Regions from separate parts of the Idiomarina sp. OXR-189 genome, predicted to be linked through region 1. Evidence: predicted binding sites of a transcription regulator. Region 1 holds the regulator's gene; the other holds the start of a gene.
The links. The regulator sigma-54, encoded in region 1, starts transcription at its own class of promoters, with help from an activator protein. The targets are predictions, from matches to a motif close to GTTGGCACGNNNNTNGNNT.

Region 1 (7,819 bases):
GCTCGGGCAAACCCCGTAACACGTAAGCCAGGTCATCGGTATCCATGCCTTCAGTCGCGGCGGCCAGATTTTCAGGCGCCATCTGACGAATAATGTCTTTCTGAACCTCTTCGTTCAGTTCTTCAAGAATTTCGCCGTGCTCGTCAATGTCGACAAGCTTCCAGATTTTCGAACGGCTTTTCGGTGGCGACGACTCCAGAAGTAAGGCAACGTCGCAGGCAGGCATGTTGTGAAGCATGCGTCGAGCGGCCACGAACATACCATCGGCTAACGCTGAGTTAACCTCCTGAATTCTTTGCATGGCATATTCTTTATCGGACAGCTCGGCTATCATGTGTTACTCGTTTTCCTCAAAGCGATCTTCGAACAATTCACTTACTGCTACTAATGCGTCTTCTGCGTCATCGCCTTCAGCACAAACCTCAACCGACTTGCCCTGTTGACTGGCAAGTAGCATTAAACACATAACACTTGCTGCGTTAACACACTGCTCGCCTTGCTGAACGGTAATTTCAGATTTGAATGACTGCGTGAGCTGCGCAAGTTTAGTGGCTGCCCGAGCATGAAGTCCTAGTTTATTGCGTATAACAAGTGTCTTGCAAGCTTTAGTCATGCTGCTTTAACTCCCGATGACGGACTTGAACTTTCACCGATTTTTGTTCAAAACGCTCTGCTAACTGCTGAGAAATATAAACGGAGCGATGCTGCCCGCCAGTACAGCCTGTAGCAATCGTTAAGTAGCTGCGGTTGCTGCGCTGAAAGTGTGGCAGCCAGGTTCCCAAAAAGTTTTCGAGCTGATAAATAAACTTAGTCACTAACGGCTGTTGTCGGAAATAATGCTGCACATCCGGGTCTAACCCCGTGAGCAATTTGAGCTCGGGTTGCCAGTGCGGATTAGGCAATATGCGAGCGTCAAACACAAAGTCGGCGTCTTTCGGCAGTCCATACTTAAACCCAAATGACTGAAAAACGATAATCAGTTTTTTATCTGCTCTGCCTAATACACGCTCTCGCACCTCTTCGCTCAGTTGATGCAATGACAAGTCGCTGCTGTCGAGGCGCCAGGTGGCGCGTTCCATAATAGGCTCTAGCAACTTCAGTTCAGCTTGTAACGCATCAACCAAAGGTAACTCTTTTTGCGACAGCGGGTGCAATCGGCGTGTTTCACCAAATCGCTTAAGCAGGGTGTTGTCGTCGGCATCAATAAATAGAACTTCGGGTTCAACCCCTTTGGGTAAAAAATTAAGTGAATCGAGCAGCTCTTCTGAATGCTCTGGCAAGTTGCGAACGTCAATGCTTATGGCGATTTTAGAATACTGTTCCATGACCGCATGGACCAGTGTTGGTAGTAGGCTAATGGGTAAGTTGTCGACACAGTAAAAGCCAAGATCCTCGAGTACTCGAAGGGCGATAGTTTTACCCGATCCCGAGCGACCACTGACAATAATCAGTTGCATGGCTTATCTTCACCTTCCCCAATAAATAGTTGATAAAGTGCGTTGTCTGTATCAGCGTTGCGAAGTGCTCTGGTGCAATCTTTGTCGTTCATACGACGTGCAACTGCGGCCAGTGTTTGTAAATGGTTTTCATGCTCTGACTCAGGCACTAACAGCGCAAAAATAATATCAACCGGCTGGTTATCAATAGCGTCAAATTCAATCGGCTCATCCAACGTCAATAATACGGCAACCGGATGGCTGGCTTTAGCGAGTCGTCCATGGGGTATCGCAATACCTAAACCAATGCCGGTACTTCCCAAGCGCTCGCGATTTATAAGGCTTTCAAAAATGTCATGACGGGTAATGCCTGACAGTTTCGGCGCGACAATTTGGCTAATGGTTTCTAATACCCGCTTTTTACTTGCACCCTCGACTGCACACTTGGTGCAGTCGGGGCTTAACAACTCACTTATTTGCATGGACTAATGCTTTTTCATTTTTTCTTTGTGTTTAATAACCTGACGGTCAAGCTTATCGATTAAACCATCAATGGCTGCGTACATATCATCGTGAACAGAGTCAGCAAAAATTTCACCGCCGTTCAAATGCACGGTAGCTTCTGCTTTTTGATTCGTTTTTTCAACATTAAGGATGACGTGAACGTTGGTTATATGGTCAAAATGGCGCTCTAACTTAGCAAATTTTGTATCCACATACTCACGCAGAGACTCAGTGATATCGATATGATGACCAGTAAGATTAATTTGCATAACGTCTTCCTTCTGCAGTTTACAAGTTATAAAAGACTCTTGCGTTGACTCGATGAGGGAATATTCAATGATTCCCGGTACTTCGCAATTGTCCTCCTCGCTACTTTGATGCCTTGCTCGGCTATCAGTTCAGCGATTTTGCTGTCGCTTAATGGTTTGCTACGATTTTCTGCAGCGACTAACTTCTTAATTAAAGCACGTATTGCGGTACTTGAACACTCACCTCCACCTTCTGTACTGACATGGCTTGAGAAAAAGTATTTCAGCTCAAATATACCTCTTGGGCAGTGCAGAAACTTCTGCGTCGTTACCCGTGAAATAGTACTTTCATGCATTTCTACCGCTTCGGCGACATCGTTGAGTACCATAGGCTTCATTGCCTCTTCGCCGTACTCAAAAAAGCCTTGCTGGCGCTGGACAATGCAGTTGGCAACTTTCAGCAGTGTTTCATTACGGCTTTCGAGGCTTTTAATAAACCAACGAGCTTCTTGCGTATGGTTTTTAATATACTGACTGTCTGCCGAGGACTTCGCCGCTTTACTCAGTGCCGCGTATTCTTCATTGACCTTTAATTTAGGTACGCTATCGGGGTTTAATTCGACCACCCAGCGGCCATTCTTTTTCATGACTGCAACGTCAGGAATAACGTACTCGACTTCTTGCTGAGCAATTTGCTCGCCCGGATGCGGGTGCATTTGCTGAATCAGGCGCATCACTTCCCGCAAGTCGCCTTCTGTTAGCTTTAGTTTGCGCTGAATATTGCGAAAGTCGCGGTTGCCTAACAAGTCCATATGATCGCAAACAAGGGTTAGGGCGTCATATTTGAAGGGCGTGCGGTCATCCAGTTGTCTTAACTGAATGGCGAGACACTCACTGACTGTGCGCGCACCAACTCCGACAGGGTCGAAATGTTGAATGCGCTTGAGTACCATGCAAACTTCTTCCTCGCCAACCTCGGGTAGGCGCACAGACTCTATAATGTCGTCGATATCTGCGGTTAAATAACCGTTGTCGTCAATAGCCTCAATAATGGCTTCGCCAATGGCGGTGTCTTCCTCAGAAAAGTGTGAGAGCTGCATTTGCCAAATGAGATGATCCTGCAGAGATTCGCTGGTTGAGCCTTGGTAAACCTCGTAGTCGCCGTCGTACGACTTACTGCTCGATGCTGCGCCATTGACTGGCGTAGATGACGAATAAGTATCGTCCCAGGTACTGTCGACAGGCAGATCTTCCGGCATTTCCTGAGTTTTAATAACGTCGGATGTTTCTCGTTGGCTGTCGTCTTTATGTAAGGAGTTTACATGATCCGCGCTGTCGCTGTCCTGGGACTGCTCACTCTCGACTTCTAACAATGGGTTATTGTCCAGAGCGTCTTGAATCTCTGCCTGTAAGTCGAGCGAAGAGAGCTGCAGCAAGCGTATAGCTTGTTGTAACTGAGGCGTCATGGTCAGTTGCTGACCAATTTTTAGCTGCAGACTTTGTCTCATGGTTATCGTCCCGGTATCACATTAAAGGGTGAACTGCTCACCGAGGTAAACGTCTTTAACCTGTTGATTCGATAATATACTTTCTGCATCTCCGCTGGCAATAAGTTCTCCGTGGCTAACAATATACGCGTGTTCACAAACGGACAGCGTTTCTCTGACATTATGATCGGTAATAAGTACACCAATACCACGCTGCTTCAAATGTTCAACAATTTTCTTAATATCGATAACCGAAATAGGGTCAACGCCTGCGAAAGGTTCATCTAACAGAATGAACGTGGGTTCAGCAGCCAGTGCGCGTGCGATTTCAACGCGGCGCCTTTCGCCGCCGGATAAACTCATGCCCAGGCTATTAGCGATATGCCCAATATTAAACTCCTCCAGCAGCGAGTCGAGCTGCTCTTCGCGCTCGTTTGCAGAGAGCTCTTTGCGAGTTTCTAAAATAGCCATCAAGTTATCACGCACGGTCAATTTTCTGAAAATAGACGCCTCTTGCGGTAAGTAGCCAATTCCGCGCCGAGCGCGCTCGTGCATAGGTAGAGCGGTTAAGTCGTCTTTATCCAGTAAAATCTGGCCTTTGTCGCTGTTGATCAAGCCGACAATCATATAGAAGGTTGTTGTCTTCCCTGCGCCATTTGGGCCTAACAGCCCAATAATTTGGCCCTGACTGACTTCCAGACTAACGTCTTTTACAACCTGACGACGCTTAAAGCTTTTGGCGAGATGTTTAACTCGTAAGGTTGCCATATTAAGGGTTCTCGTTATCGTTTTTGTCGTCTTTTGTTTTCGGCGTAAATATCGTAATCACGCGTCCGTTATCGGTATCAGAACTGCTTGCCGAGATGGTTTGCTCAGCCAAGTCATAAACAATAGTATCGCCACTTGAACTACTGGTACCTTGCGAAATTTTTGCATCGCCACTGAGTTCAAGCCGCTGCTCAGTCTGGAAGTAGGTTATCTTATTGGCTTGAGCACTAATTTCATTTCCGTTTTCCAGCGTTTGTGTATAGGTTGCCGGAGAGCCTTCTGCAATAAAGGTGTCTGCTTGTTCACCGCTTTCACTGGCGGAGGCTTCAAGTCGGTCAGCTTTAATAAGCAAGGTACCTTGCCGAATGATAACGTTGTCAGTCAGTACTAGCTTATTATTCTTGATGTCGAACTGCTCGTGGCTCGACTCGACTTCCATTGGCTTTTTAAAATCAGCTTTTCCTTGTGCCATAACAGCCAAAGGAAGCACTAATAGCGCCAGGAAGCTAAGACTTTGGCTGGAAAACCGTTTTAACATGTCGTTTTAACTCCATTATTTCTGCGCTCATGTCGGCGCTTAAACCATCACCACGAACGACCACTTGTGGCCCTCGCATTATTACTGGGTATTCAGTACTCATGGACTCATTGGCTAAGTCTATAACCAGGTATTCTGTCATGATGCGTTGTATTGGTGAACTTTCCTGCAAAGCCTGTATCTCGACACTGCGCTCCAGAATCAGCGTTTTGTCATCGTAAAAGGTACCTTGCTCCGCACTGACTTGCCAGGTTTCAGTACCGTCTTGTGAAAAAACGGAATACTTTGGCTGTTTCAGTTCGGTCAAACCAATTTGGTTGTAGTGTGCCATTTCTTCAGAGCGAATTTGGTGCGCCAAAGCACCATCACTCTCAAATATCTTGGTCTCAAGGCCGTAGGCCGTAAAGTCCGGCTGCATCAACTTTGTCGCAGTAGCAGCGCCTTCTTCGCCGTCATCACTAAAAGGACGCAGCACAAGTAAGAGTCCTAAGCCAAACAAAAGGACAATAATACCGACGATACGCCAATTCACACACTGGCTCCTTTGGCGTCATGCAAAAGCCCCTGGCTCAACATAATTAAATCGCATACTTCACGTACGGCACCAAAACCGCCAGCGCACCGGGTAATATATTGTGCCTGTTGCTGAACAGACGGGTGTGCGTCTTTCACCGCTACGCCAATGCCTGCCTGTTGTATTAGTGCAAGATCCGGCGTGTCGTCACCCACATAAGCGGTTTGTTCCGCACTTAAGTTGTGTTGAGACAGAACCTCGTTGAACGCCTGGGTTTTATCCGTTTGTCCCTGATAAATGTGAGACACATCCAAGTGCTGCATGCGCTGCTGAACGATGTCCGATTGACGGCCAGTTATAACGGCTGTTTCTATACCGGCATTCTTTAGTGCTTTCATACCAAAGCCGTCACGAGTGTGAAAAGCTTTTAGTTCCTCTCCGTCGTTACCGAGGTAAATGCGACCATCGGAAAAAACACCGTCGATATCAAGCACTAACAGTCGAACTTGAGAAAAACGCTCGAACAATGGCTTTTCGATGTCGCCATACCAAGTATTAATGCATTCCATGTTACAGAACTCCTGCTTGCAGTAAGTCATGCATATTCATCGCGCCACAAGGACGGCCTTCCTGGTCAGTAATGATAAGGCCGTTTATCTTGCGGTCTTGCATAAGTTTTAAGGCTTCTGCGGCCAGCATATCAGCATTTGCTGTCGTGCAAGAACGAGTCATAACATCGGCAATAGAAGTTGTGTGTACATCGACTTGGTTATCGAGAATGCGGCGTAAATCGCCATCGGTGAAAATACCGGCCAGTCGACCTTGTGCGTCGGTAATTGCCGTCATACCAAGACCTTTACGCGACATTTCCAGCAATGCATCGCGAATAATGGCACTTTCTGACACTAACGGAATACGTTCGCCGGTGTGCATAATGTCTTGCAAACGAAGCAGCAAACGCTTACCTAAAGAACCGCCAGGATGTGACAATGCAAAATCGTCCGCCGTAAAGCCACGGGCGTTTAACAGGGCCACGGCTAACGCATCACCCATCACCAGGGTTGCTGTAGTCGAGGCTGTTGGCGCCAAACCTAACGGACAGGCTTCCTGTGCTACTGCAATGCAAACGTGTGTATCAGCCAGTCGGGCAAGTGTCGACTCGGGCTTGCCTGTCATGGCTATCAGCGGCACACCAAGGCGCTTTATAACTGGCAAAATATTGAGAACTTCTGATGTTTCACCGCTGTTTGAAATAGCGATGACAACGTCTTGAGCAGCGACCATGCCCAGATCGCCGTGGCTGGCTTCACCCGGGTGAACGAAGAACGATGGTGTTCCGGTTGAGGCGAGTGTCGCCGCAATTTTCCCGCCAATGTGTCCTGATTTACCCATGCCGGTAACGATAACCCGGCCTTTGCAGTTAAATAATGTCTGGCAGGCAGCATCGAAGTTGTCATCAAGGTACTCATACAGCCCTTCAATGGCCTGTTTCTCAATATCCAGGACTTGTTGGCCTAATTGGCGGAAGTTCTGGGTCACTTGCTTCATAGCTTTTTCCCAATCTTAACTATACTGGGGGTATAATACGTTATTCACTTAGGTTATGCCTACCGCGTAGGGAGAAATCTTGCGATTTTGCCGGAATTTAATTACTATACCAACCAGACGGTTTATAAAGTGAGTTCTTTATGCACGACAATATGCAGCATAAAAATAAGGTGGGGCGGCCTAGCAATAAAGAGCTGATTCTCGATGCTGCGGACAGCTTGGTGGCAAGCGAAGGCGCTTTACACCTGACCTTTGATGCGCTCAGCCAACAGACCGGAATTAGCAAAGGCGGCCTGCTTTATCATTTTTCTAATAAGGATGCATTGCTGCAAGCTATGTTGCAGCGGCGTGTTGAGCGTTTTGAGCGTTTGAAGCAAGAGCATTTAGAACGTTTGGAAAATGACCCAAATAAAGAACCTAAGAGTATATTACTGGCGGCTTTAGATACTGATGCTGAGTGTGCTCGATTGGGTAGCGGGATGTTGGCAGCCGCGGCGAGCAATCCAGATTTGCTCGAGCCTTTAAAACGGCATGTCAATGACACCATAAAGCAAATGGAGCGGCACCTCGGTGAACAAGTAGGGCGAATGCTGTTTTACTCGGTGCATGGAGCGCGTTTGTTCGAGCAACTGAACTTGTGCGAGCAATGCGTGACCGAACGAGAGCAATTTGCGGAATATTTACTGAATCAAATCGATAAATTAACGGAAACAAACTCCGGTAGCTGATAAACTTTGCAACAATTATTGCGGTGCAGGATGTAACCGGAAACCGTT
Region 2 (7,819 bases), 420 kb from region 1:
ACTAACCCTTGGGGCATGACGTTTTTGCCAGACAACAGTGTCTTAGTCACCGAGCGCTCGGGTGATCTTTACTGGGTGTCAGAAAACGGTAAATATCGGGAAAAAATAAGTGGTGTGCCTGAGGTTGTTGCAAAAAGCCAGGGCGGTTTGCTGGATGTCACCATTGACCCAAACTTTGATGAAAACCAATGGGTTTACATTAGTTATTCGGAGCCGGCGCAAGACGGTGGCAAAGGTAATAGCACAGCCGTTATGAGAGCAAAGCTGGTGGACAAAGCCTTTACCGATAAAGAAGTGATTTTCCGCCAGGCTCCGAAATATGAAAGCAACGCACACTTTGGTTCGCGTTTGGTGTTCTCGCCTGAAGGGCATCTGTTCGTTACTTTGGGTGACCGTTATTCGCGTATGGATGACGCTCAAACTCTCGATAACCACCACGGTAAAGTCGTACGCATTTGGCCCGACGGCAGTATTCCTGAAGACAACCCCTTTGTTGGTGAAGATAACGCATTAGACGAAATTTGGTCTTACGGTCACCGCAATGTTCAGGGTGCAGACATTCATCCTGACACGGGCGAATTATGGACAGTAGAACATGGCCCGCAAGGCGGCGATGAAGTGAATGTTCCTGAAGCCGGCAAAAACTATGGCTGGCCAGAAATTACTTATGGTGTTGACTACGGCGGTGCCATTATTAGTGAAGACGCGGTGAAAGAAGGTATGGAACAGCCGTTTTATTATTGGGTACCTTCAATAGCTACAGCTGGCGCAACTTTTTACACCGGCGACGCCTTCCCTGAGTGGAAAGGTGACTTTTTCGTAGCAGCACTGAAAAGCTCGTTAGTGGCTCGGTTAGACTTGTACGAAGGTCGAATGATGCATGAAGAGCGCCTGTTCGAGGATGCTGTTGATGCGCGTATTCGTGACATTAATCAGGGACCGGACGGTTATCTGTATCTACTCACTGACGAGTCCAATGGCTCAATCATTCAAATTAAACCGGCAGATTAACGATGTTGTATTCAGCGGTATTTAGAAAATTGACTTACACGGGGCTGCCTTTACTGGCGGCCTCTTTCGTTGTGCAGTCCGCCGAAGTAGACGAAACCGTTGTCGTGACAGCAACAGAGAGCGAAACGCCCTGGCTGACAACGGCGGCGAGTATCGACCGGGTGAACGTAGAGAATACACTGCCATCGATGAACATTGATGCTGGCGATGCCTTAGCCGGTGTGGCAGGTATTCAGGCAGATAATCGTTATAACTACGCGCAAGACGCACGCCTCGTCGTACGCGGGTTTGGCTCAAGAGCCGCCTTTGGCGTGCGCGGTTTGCAATTGAATGTCGATGGTATTCCGTTGTCCATGCCTGACGGACAGGCACAAACATCCAGTTTCATTCTCGACAATGTTGATTCGTTAGAAGTGCTCCGTGGACCATTGGCGACTCTTTACGGCAACTCCGGGGGCGGAGTGGTTGAATGGTTTAGTCGCCAACCCACTGAAACGGCATTAAAGTGGGAAGGTCAGTTCAGTGAAAACGATACACAACGCTACAGTGTCAATGCGCAATGGGCAACAGACACCAAGCAGCTGCAGCTTATGGCAACCGACTTTCAAACCGACGGACCACGTCGCCATAATTCTGCAGAGCGCCAGCAACAGGCCGTACGCTGGTACCATCAATGGGACGACCAAAACCGGTTTATTCTGCGTTATGACAATAATGACGCGCCGCTACTGCAGGACCCCAGTGCATTAACACCGGAAGCCTGGCGGGAAGATCCGACACAGACCGTGCAGCGTGCTATCGACTTTAATACCCGCAAAGACATTCATCACCGACAAGGCTCTTTAAGCTGGTTTCATGAACGCGACAGCGGCGAAGGTTTAGTCTCTGTTTGGCAGGGCGACCGTGACATTGAGCAGTTCCTGCCATTTGCCGGAGACGATATTAATGAACAAGGCGTTTACACCAGCTCCGGTGCGGTCATTGATGTCTCTCGCCAGTTTGAAGGAGCGCACGCGCGCTGGCGTCAGCTAGGTCAGAACTGGTCAGCAACACTAGGCGCACAACTTGAACGACAGCAAGATCATCGTTTTGGTTATGTGAATGACAATGGTGAAAAGGGTGAGTTGCGCCGTGATGAGTTTAACTGGATAGATAACGCTTCGGCCTACTTGCGCTTTCAATGGCAGTTAAGTGCTGAGTGGTCAGCAACCGGTGGTGTGCGTTACAGCGATATCAGCTACGACGTTAAAGACTACTTTACGGAGCTTGATGGTGCTGATGACAGCGGCAGTAGTGAGTTTCAGGAAACCACCGCCGCAGCCTCTCTCACCTGGCAATTTTTGCCCAGCTCAGCCACTTATTTCAGCGTTGGGCAGGGGTTCGAAACACCGACATTAACAGAGCTTGCATATCGTAACCAAGGTTCCGGATTAAACCGCGAGCTAGGTCCTTCGACTAACGAACAGTGGGAGTGGGGTATTAAGCACCAACTGCCTAGAAACTGGCGTTTACACTTGGCCTTTTTCGGTATTGAGAGCGACAACGAGATATTGGTTGATCAGTCAACCGATGGCAGAACGACCTACCGAAATGCATCAGAGACCTCTCGCGAGGGCGCCGAACTAACCATTAACGGTGCGCTGACACAGCAGTTAAACTTACTGGTCTCGTACAGCTATATCGATGCGGTATTTGGCGAAGGTCCCTTACAAGGTAATCAGCTGCCCGGTGTTGCCGAAAGCCAGGGTTACTTGCGTTTAAACTGGCAGCCAACCGAACAATGGCTCGTTCAAGTTTCAGGTCAGTATCGTGACGATACCCCGGTTAATGATGCCAACGACACGTTCTCCCCCTCTTATACCACCTGGAATTTTGCCGCGAGCCGCGAGTGGCAATGGACAAACAGCGAATTAGACGTATGGGCTCGGGTCGACAATATCACCGACAAAGACTACGTCACGGCGGTTGTAGTGAATCAGCAGTATCGTCGTTACTACGAACCCGGAATAGGGCGACAAGCAAGCGTCGGCATAAGCTGGCGCCGACGCTTTTAAATGGTTTTAGACCATAGCTCTTAGTACATCGAGCAGGCGCTGAGCCGTCTGCTCCGATGACGCCGGGTTCTGACCAGTAATCAGCATACCGTCCTGAACAGCATAGGCTTGCCAGTCATCGACTTTACGATAGTGACCGCCTTTTGCTGTGAGTTCGTCTTCCAGTAAGAAAGGAACAACATTGGTCAACTCGACGGCAGCCTCTTCTGTGTTACTAAAGCCTGTGACGGTACGGCCCTGAACAATGGGGTCGCCGCTTGGCGTTTTCGCGTTCAGTAATACCGCTGGCGCATGACATACTGCCGACACCGGCTTACCTTTACTCCAGAAGTGCTCAATAAGCTTAATAGACTGCTCATTGTTGGTTAAATCCCATAAGGGCCCGTGTCCACCTGGATAGAAAATAGCGTCAAAGTCGTCAGGGTCAACATCGTCCAACGTGCAAGTTGTTTCCAGCTTGTGTTGCGCTGTTGAGTCTTTCTCTAAACGCTCAGTAGCCTCGGTTTGCGCATCCGGCGCTGTACTGTTCGGATCCATTGGTGGCTTACCGCCTTTAGGAGACGCCAGCGTTACATCGACACCTGCATCCACAAAGACATAGTAAGGCGCAGCAAATTCCTCAACCCAAAAGCCAGTTTTATGGCCAGTGTCGCCAAGCTTGTCGTGTGAGGTTAAGACCATTAATACTTTCACTGGGTACTCCTTAAATTTCGTGTGAAATTCTCTGTAAACTTACGTGCATTTTACGCAAAAAATCACCACTTTGATCACTCCGCTTCGTTATCAAGCCAGCGATACAGCGTACGGCGTGTAACACCGAGTATTTGTGCCGCCTGTGACTTATTGCCACCGGTATGCTCTAAAACTTTCCTTATGTACTGGCTTTGGTGCTCATCTAACGTTGGCCAGGCTGACGTTGCCGCCGGCTGACTGGTATCACTTTTCTCGACTATACGCTGCGGAAAGTCGTCTACCGACAGGGTCTCGTCACTGGAAAACGCAAACGCCCGCTCTATGGCGTTTTGAAGCTCCCGAACGTTCCCCGGAAATGGATACCGATACAGCAAATCTAATGCTTCCGCTGAAATTCCACGTACTGTTTTATCACTGCTTTTCTGTTGCTGCTGAAGAAAGAAGTTTGCCAGTCGCTCTATATCCTCTCCTCGTTCTCGTAAAGGAGGAACTCGCAGGCTAAACGTCTCCAGACGATAAAATAAATCTTGCCGGAATTTGCCCTCTTCAACCAACCGCTCTAAATCCTGGTGCGTCGCAGCAAGAATGCGAACATCAACTTGCTCTTCTTTGTCGCTACCAACGGCTCTTATCGTGCCTTCTTGCAAAACACGCAATAATTTGGCCTGAAGCGCCATTGGCATTTCGCCAATCTCATCCAACAATAAGGTGCCGCCGTCGGCTTGCTTTAAAAGCCCCTGCCGCTTATTCTGCGCGCCGGTAAAAGCCCCCGCCGCATGACCAAAAAACTCACTTTCCATTAAGTCGGCTGGAATACCCGCACAGTTTACTGCCTGGAAAGGTTTGTCAGATCTATCACTCAGTTCATGCAGGGCTTTAGCGACTAATTCCTTACCTGTACCACTTTCGCCGGTAATAAGAACACTACCGCCTGTTGGGGCAATGTGCTCAATTTGGTCATAAAGCTTGCGCATAGCCGGACTTTGCCCCACCAAGCCACCGGGGCCTTTCTGCTGCTGTTTATAACGTTTCAGTTCCCGCTGTAATGAGCGATGCTCTAATATTCGATCAACGCTCAACAGCAAGTGCTCAATATCCAGCGGTTTTGTCAGAAAGTCATCGGCACCTTTTTTCAGCGCATCAACCGCCTGGTCGACCGTGCCAAATGCCGTTATCAGCAGTAGCGCAGGCGGGTTATCGTGCTGCTTCAAGTCTTCCAGTAAGGTTAAACCCGATTCTCCGGGCAGGCGTATATCGCTGACAATTAAGTCAGGGCTTGCATTGCTGCTCTTAAAGTCTTCTAAACTTCCCCAGGCATCCACCTGGTAGCCTTCCGCTTCAAGTTCTTCGACCAAAAGCTCCTGTAATGCAGGGTCATCTTCAACAACACCTATGACAGCTTTAAGTACCGCCATTATTGACCTCCTAGTGCAGGCTTATCGGCCAGACTCGATGCCGGCAAACATAAAATGACGCGACAGCCACCCTTATCGTTATTCGTTAACGTCAATTCGCCCTGATGATCACTCAAAACATGTTTCACTATCGTCAGCCCCAGACCGGTGCCTTTACCTTGTGGTTTATTGGTCTCAAACGGGTGCAAGGCTTTTTCTTTCATATTGTCAGGCAGACCCTCACCGTCATCATCAATAATTATTTTCAACGTTCTATTGCTGTCGACCTCTGCGTTTATATTCACCACGTGCTGTGCTGCCTGTAGCGCATTACGCATCACGTTGACCAAGGCCAGTTCCAACCGTTTAATATCAACTTTTAGTGTGACAGCAGGTAACTCACCCAGTTCGACTCTGGCGGCTCCTTTGTCTTGCTCAAACTGAATGCTGGTTATTGCCGTATCTATCAAGGTTGCCAGCGCTATAGACTCGCGGTGCTGAACTGGCGTTCTGGAGAACGCGAGAAGTTGGTTGACCAATCCGGTTAACCGCTGCACCTGACCGCGAACGGCCTGCAATTGACGCTGACTTTCTTCATCTTTGTGGGTTCTTAGTAGCCGGCTGGCACGTCCGTCGATAACGGTAAGCGGAGCCCCTAGTTCGTGTGCAACGCCGCTGGCAACGCTACCTATTGCCGCCATTTTTTCCTGCTCGCGTAATGCTTGCTGAAGTGAGGCTTCGTGTTCTCGGCGTTGTTCTAGTTCTTTTTCGGCTTGCTCTATGCTGTCCAACATTCGGTTAAGCCCTTGCGCAACCTCCTGCAACTCAGAAGGTCCCTCAGGTTTTACACGGGCTGTACGGTTCCCCCCAGCCACTTGCAACATGGCGTCTTTCAATTGAACCACATGTCGCCCAACGCCTCGATAGTGTCCAAAAACCAGCACCGCTATGGTAATGAGCGCAAAGGCTCCCCAGGTTAGCCAAGCATATTGGCTAAGCTCTTCGAAAGACTCATCGAAATCGCTGGCACGTCGGTTAATTTGCAATAACCCGATAATTCGGCCGCCTCTGTCAACAATAGGGAGAAACTGGGAAAATACATCACGTCCCTCTACACGACGATAGTCATCTTGTTTAATGCCTGTTTGGACCGTTTGCAAAGCAAGGCGGCTGTTACTTAAATCGGTTTCCGTTACGCCCGCTTCAGCAACCTGCTCACCATAGACGTTATATACAGAGGCTCCATAAACCCGGCCAATGCTAAATACTGAGTCCAGGTTGGCCTGCACCGTATCTAAGTCGTTATTCAGCAACGCATCACTAATAGGTAAGCTAATCGCGCGTCCCAATAACTCTAAGTCGCTTTTCAGGCGGTCATTAGCATTTTCTGAAGCTACCTGAAGACCAACGGTGATTGCCGCGCCCGATATCAGCAGCATAGGAACCACAACATAAGCCAGTAGCCGCCGTTGCAGGCTCGATAGAGACCAATTGTATACTTTTGTCACACACGCCTCCTTTGACTGTGTCTTCAGGATACACATTTTTAAGGATTCTTTCTGTTGATTTTAATCGGACAACATAAAAACCTTTAAAAACATAAACTTGAAAAGTTGGCACAGTCTTCGCTTTAGTAAGAGCGTTAGTAACTCTGACAGAATCAACAAGGAGATTATCATGCAAAAGACAATTATCGCATTAGCAACGGTATTCGCACTGGGTAGCACTGCAGCTATGGCTCAAGAGCAACAAGCTCAAGGCAACATGGCTCAGCAACAGCAGCAAACTCAGGAAATTACTGAAGGCATGTTAGTTAAATTTGTTTCAGCAATGGAAGAAGTGCAAGGCGTTACTGAAAAGTATCGTGAAAAGTTCCAAAACGCTGAAAACCAGGAAGAAGCTCGTGGAATTCAACAGTCAGCTCAAGAAGAAATGATTGCAGCTGTTGAAGACGCTGGCCTTACTCCGCAAGAGTACAACATGATTATTCAGCAAGCTCAAAACGACGAAGAACTGCGCGCTCGTTTAGAAGAGTTAACCTCTGATTCTTAATTCGTTTTAGCGAAACCCCATTGAGAAACGGTCGGCAATTTAGTCGGCCGTTTTTGTTTGTAACTACGACTAAAGTCGTAGTGGTCCCACCATAATTACCACCTATCCCCACAATTTACCGTGTAACGCTTGATCATTTGTTAATTTGGTGTAATAACAACTAAGTACTATCATCGATAGTCACAACAAAAACAAAATGTTATCCATCGCGGGGAGAACAACAATGAAAACAGCATTTAAGTACTCATTATGTGCTCTAGCTGTTGGCGCACTGTTTCATTCGCCAAGCAGTTTTGCACAAGAGGACGCTCAAGCAGAAGATGAGCGTTTAGAACGAATTCAGGTTACAGGTTCACGTATTTCGAGAACCGATATGGAAGGCGCTTCTCCAGTCGAAGTTATCGACCGGGAAAGTATTGAAGCTTCCGGTTTCAACAACCTTCAGCAACTTTTAGAGCGTCTGCCATCAGCCGGCGTAGGCACTTTCTCAACTCAAGGTAACAGTCAGGACACCACTGCAAACGGTGCCGCTGCAATCAGTTTGCGTGGCTTCGGTGCAGATTCGACCTTGGTTCTGTTAAATGGACGTCGTGTCGCTGTATCTTCGTTCGCAGA

Region 2: UM402_RS00065 (DUF4168 domain-containing protein) is a predicted target of sigma-54. The motif match lies at 6,765-6,783, and genes of this name have one in related genera.

The regions. Positions count from the first base shown of each region.
Region 1 is NZ_CP139706.1:430,688-438,506, forward strand. It holds gene mgtE (magnesium transporter) at 1-334, opposite strand, end outside; gene UM402_RS02065 (HPr family phosphocarrier protein) at 338-613, opposite strand; gene rapZ (RNase adapter RapZ) at 606-1,457, opposite strand; gene ptsN (PTS IIA-like nitrogen regulatory protein PtsN) at 1,448-1,918, opposite strand; gene hpf (ribosome hibernation promoting factor) at 1,922-2,209, opposite strand; gene UM402_RS02085 (RNA polymerase factor sigma-54) at 2,236-3,696, opposite strand; gene lptB (LPS export ABC transporter ATP-binding protein) at 3,718-4,443, opposite strand; gene lptA (lipopolysaccharide transport periplasmic protein LptA) at 4,445-4,981, opposite strand; gene lptC (LPS export ABC transporter periplasmic protein LptC) at 4,950-5,513, opposite strand; gene kdsC (3-deoxy-manno-octulosonate-8-phosphatase KdsC) at 5,510-6,064, opposite strand; gene UM402_RS02110 (KpsF/GutQ family sugar-phosphate isomerase) at 6,066-7,043, opposite strand; gene UM402_RS02115 (TetR/AcrR family transcriptional regulator) at 7,184-7,771, shown strand.
Region 2 is NZ_CP139706.1:6,844-14,662, forward strand. It holds gene UM402_RS00040 (PQQ-dependent sugar dehydrogenase) at 1-1,011, shown strand, start outside; gene UM402_RS00045 (TonB-dependent receptor family protein) at 1,014-3,065, shown strand; gene UM402_RS00050 (type 1 glutamine amidotransferase domain-containing protein) at 3,072-3,758, opposite strand; gene UM402_RS00055 (sigma-54-dependent transcriptional regulator) at 3,833-5,173, opposite strand; gene UM402_RS00060 (HAMP domain-containing sensor histidine kinase) at 5,173-6,660, opposite strand; gene UM402_RS00065 (DUF4168 domain-containing protein) at 6,830-7,204, shown strand; gene UM402_RS00070 (TonB-dependent receptor) at 7,428-7,819, shown strand, end outside.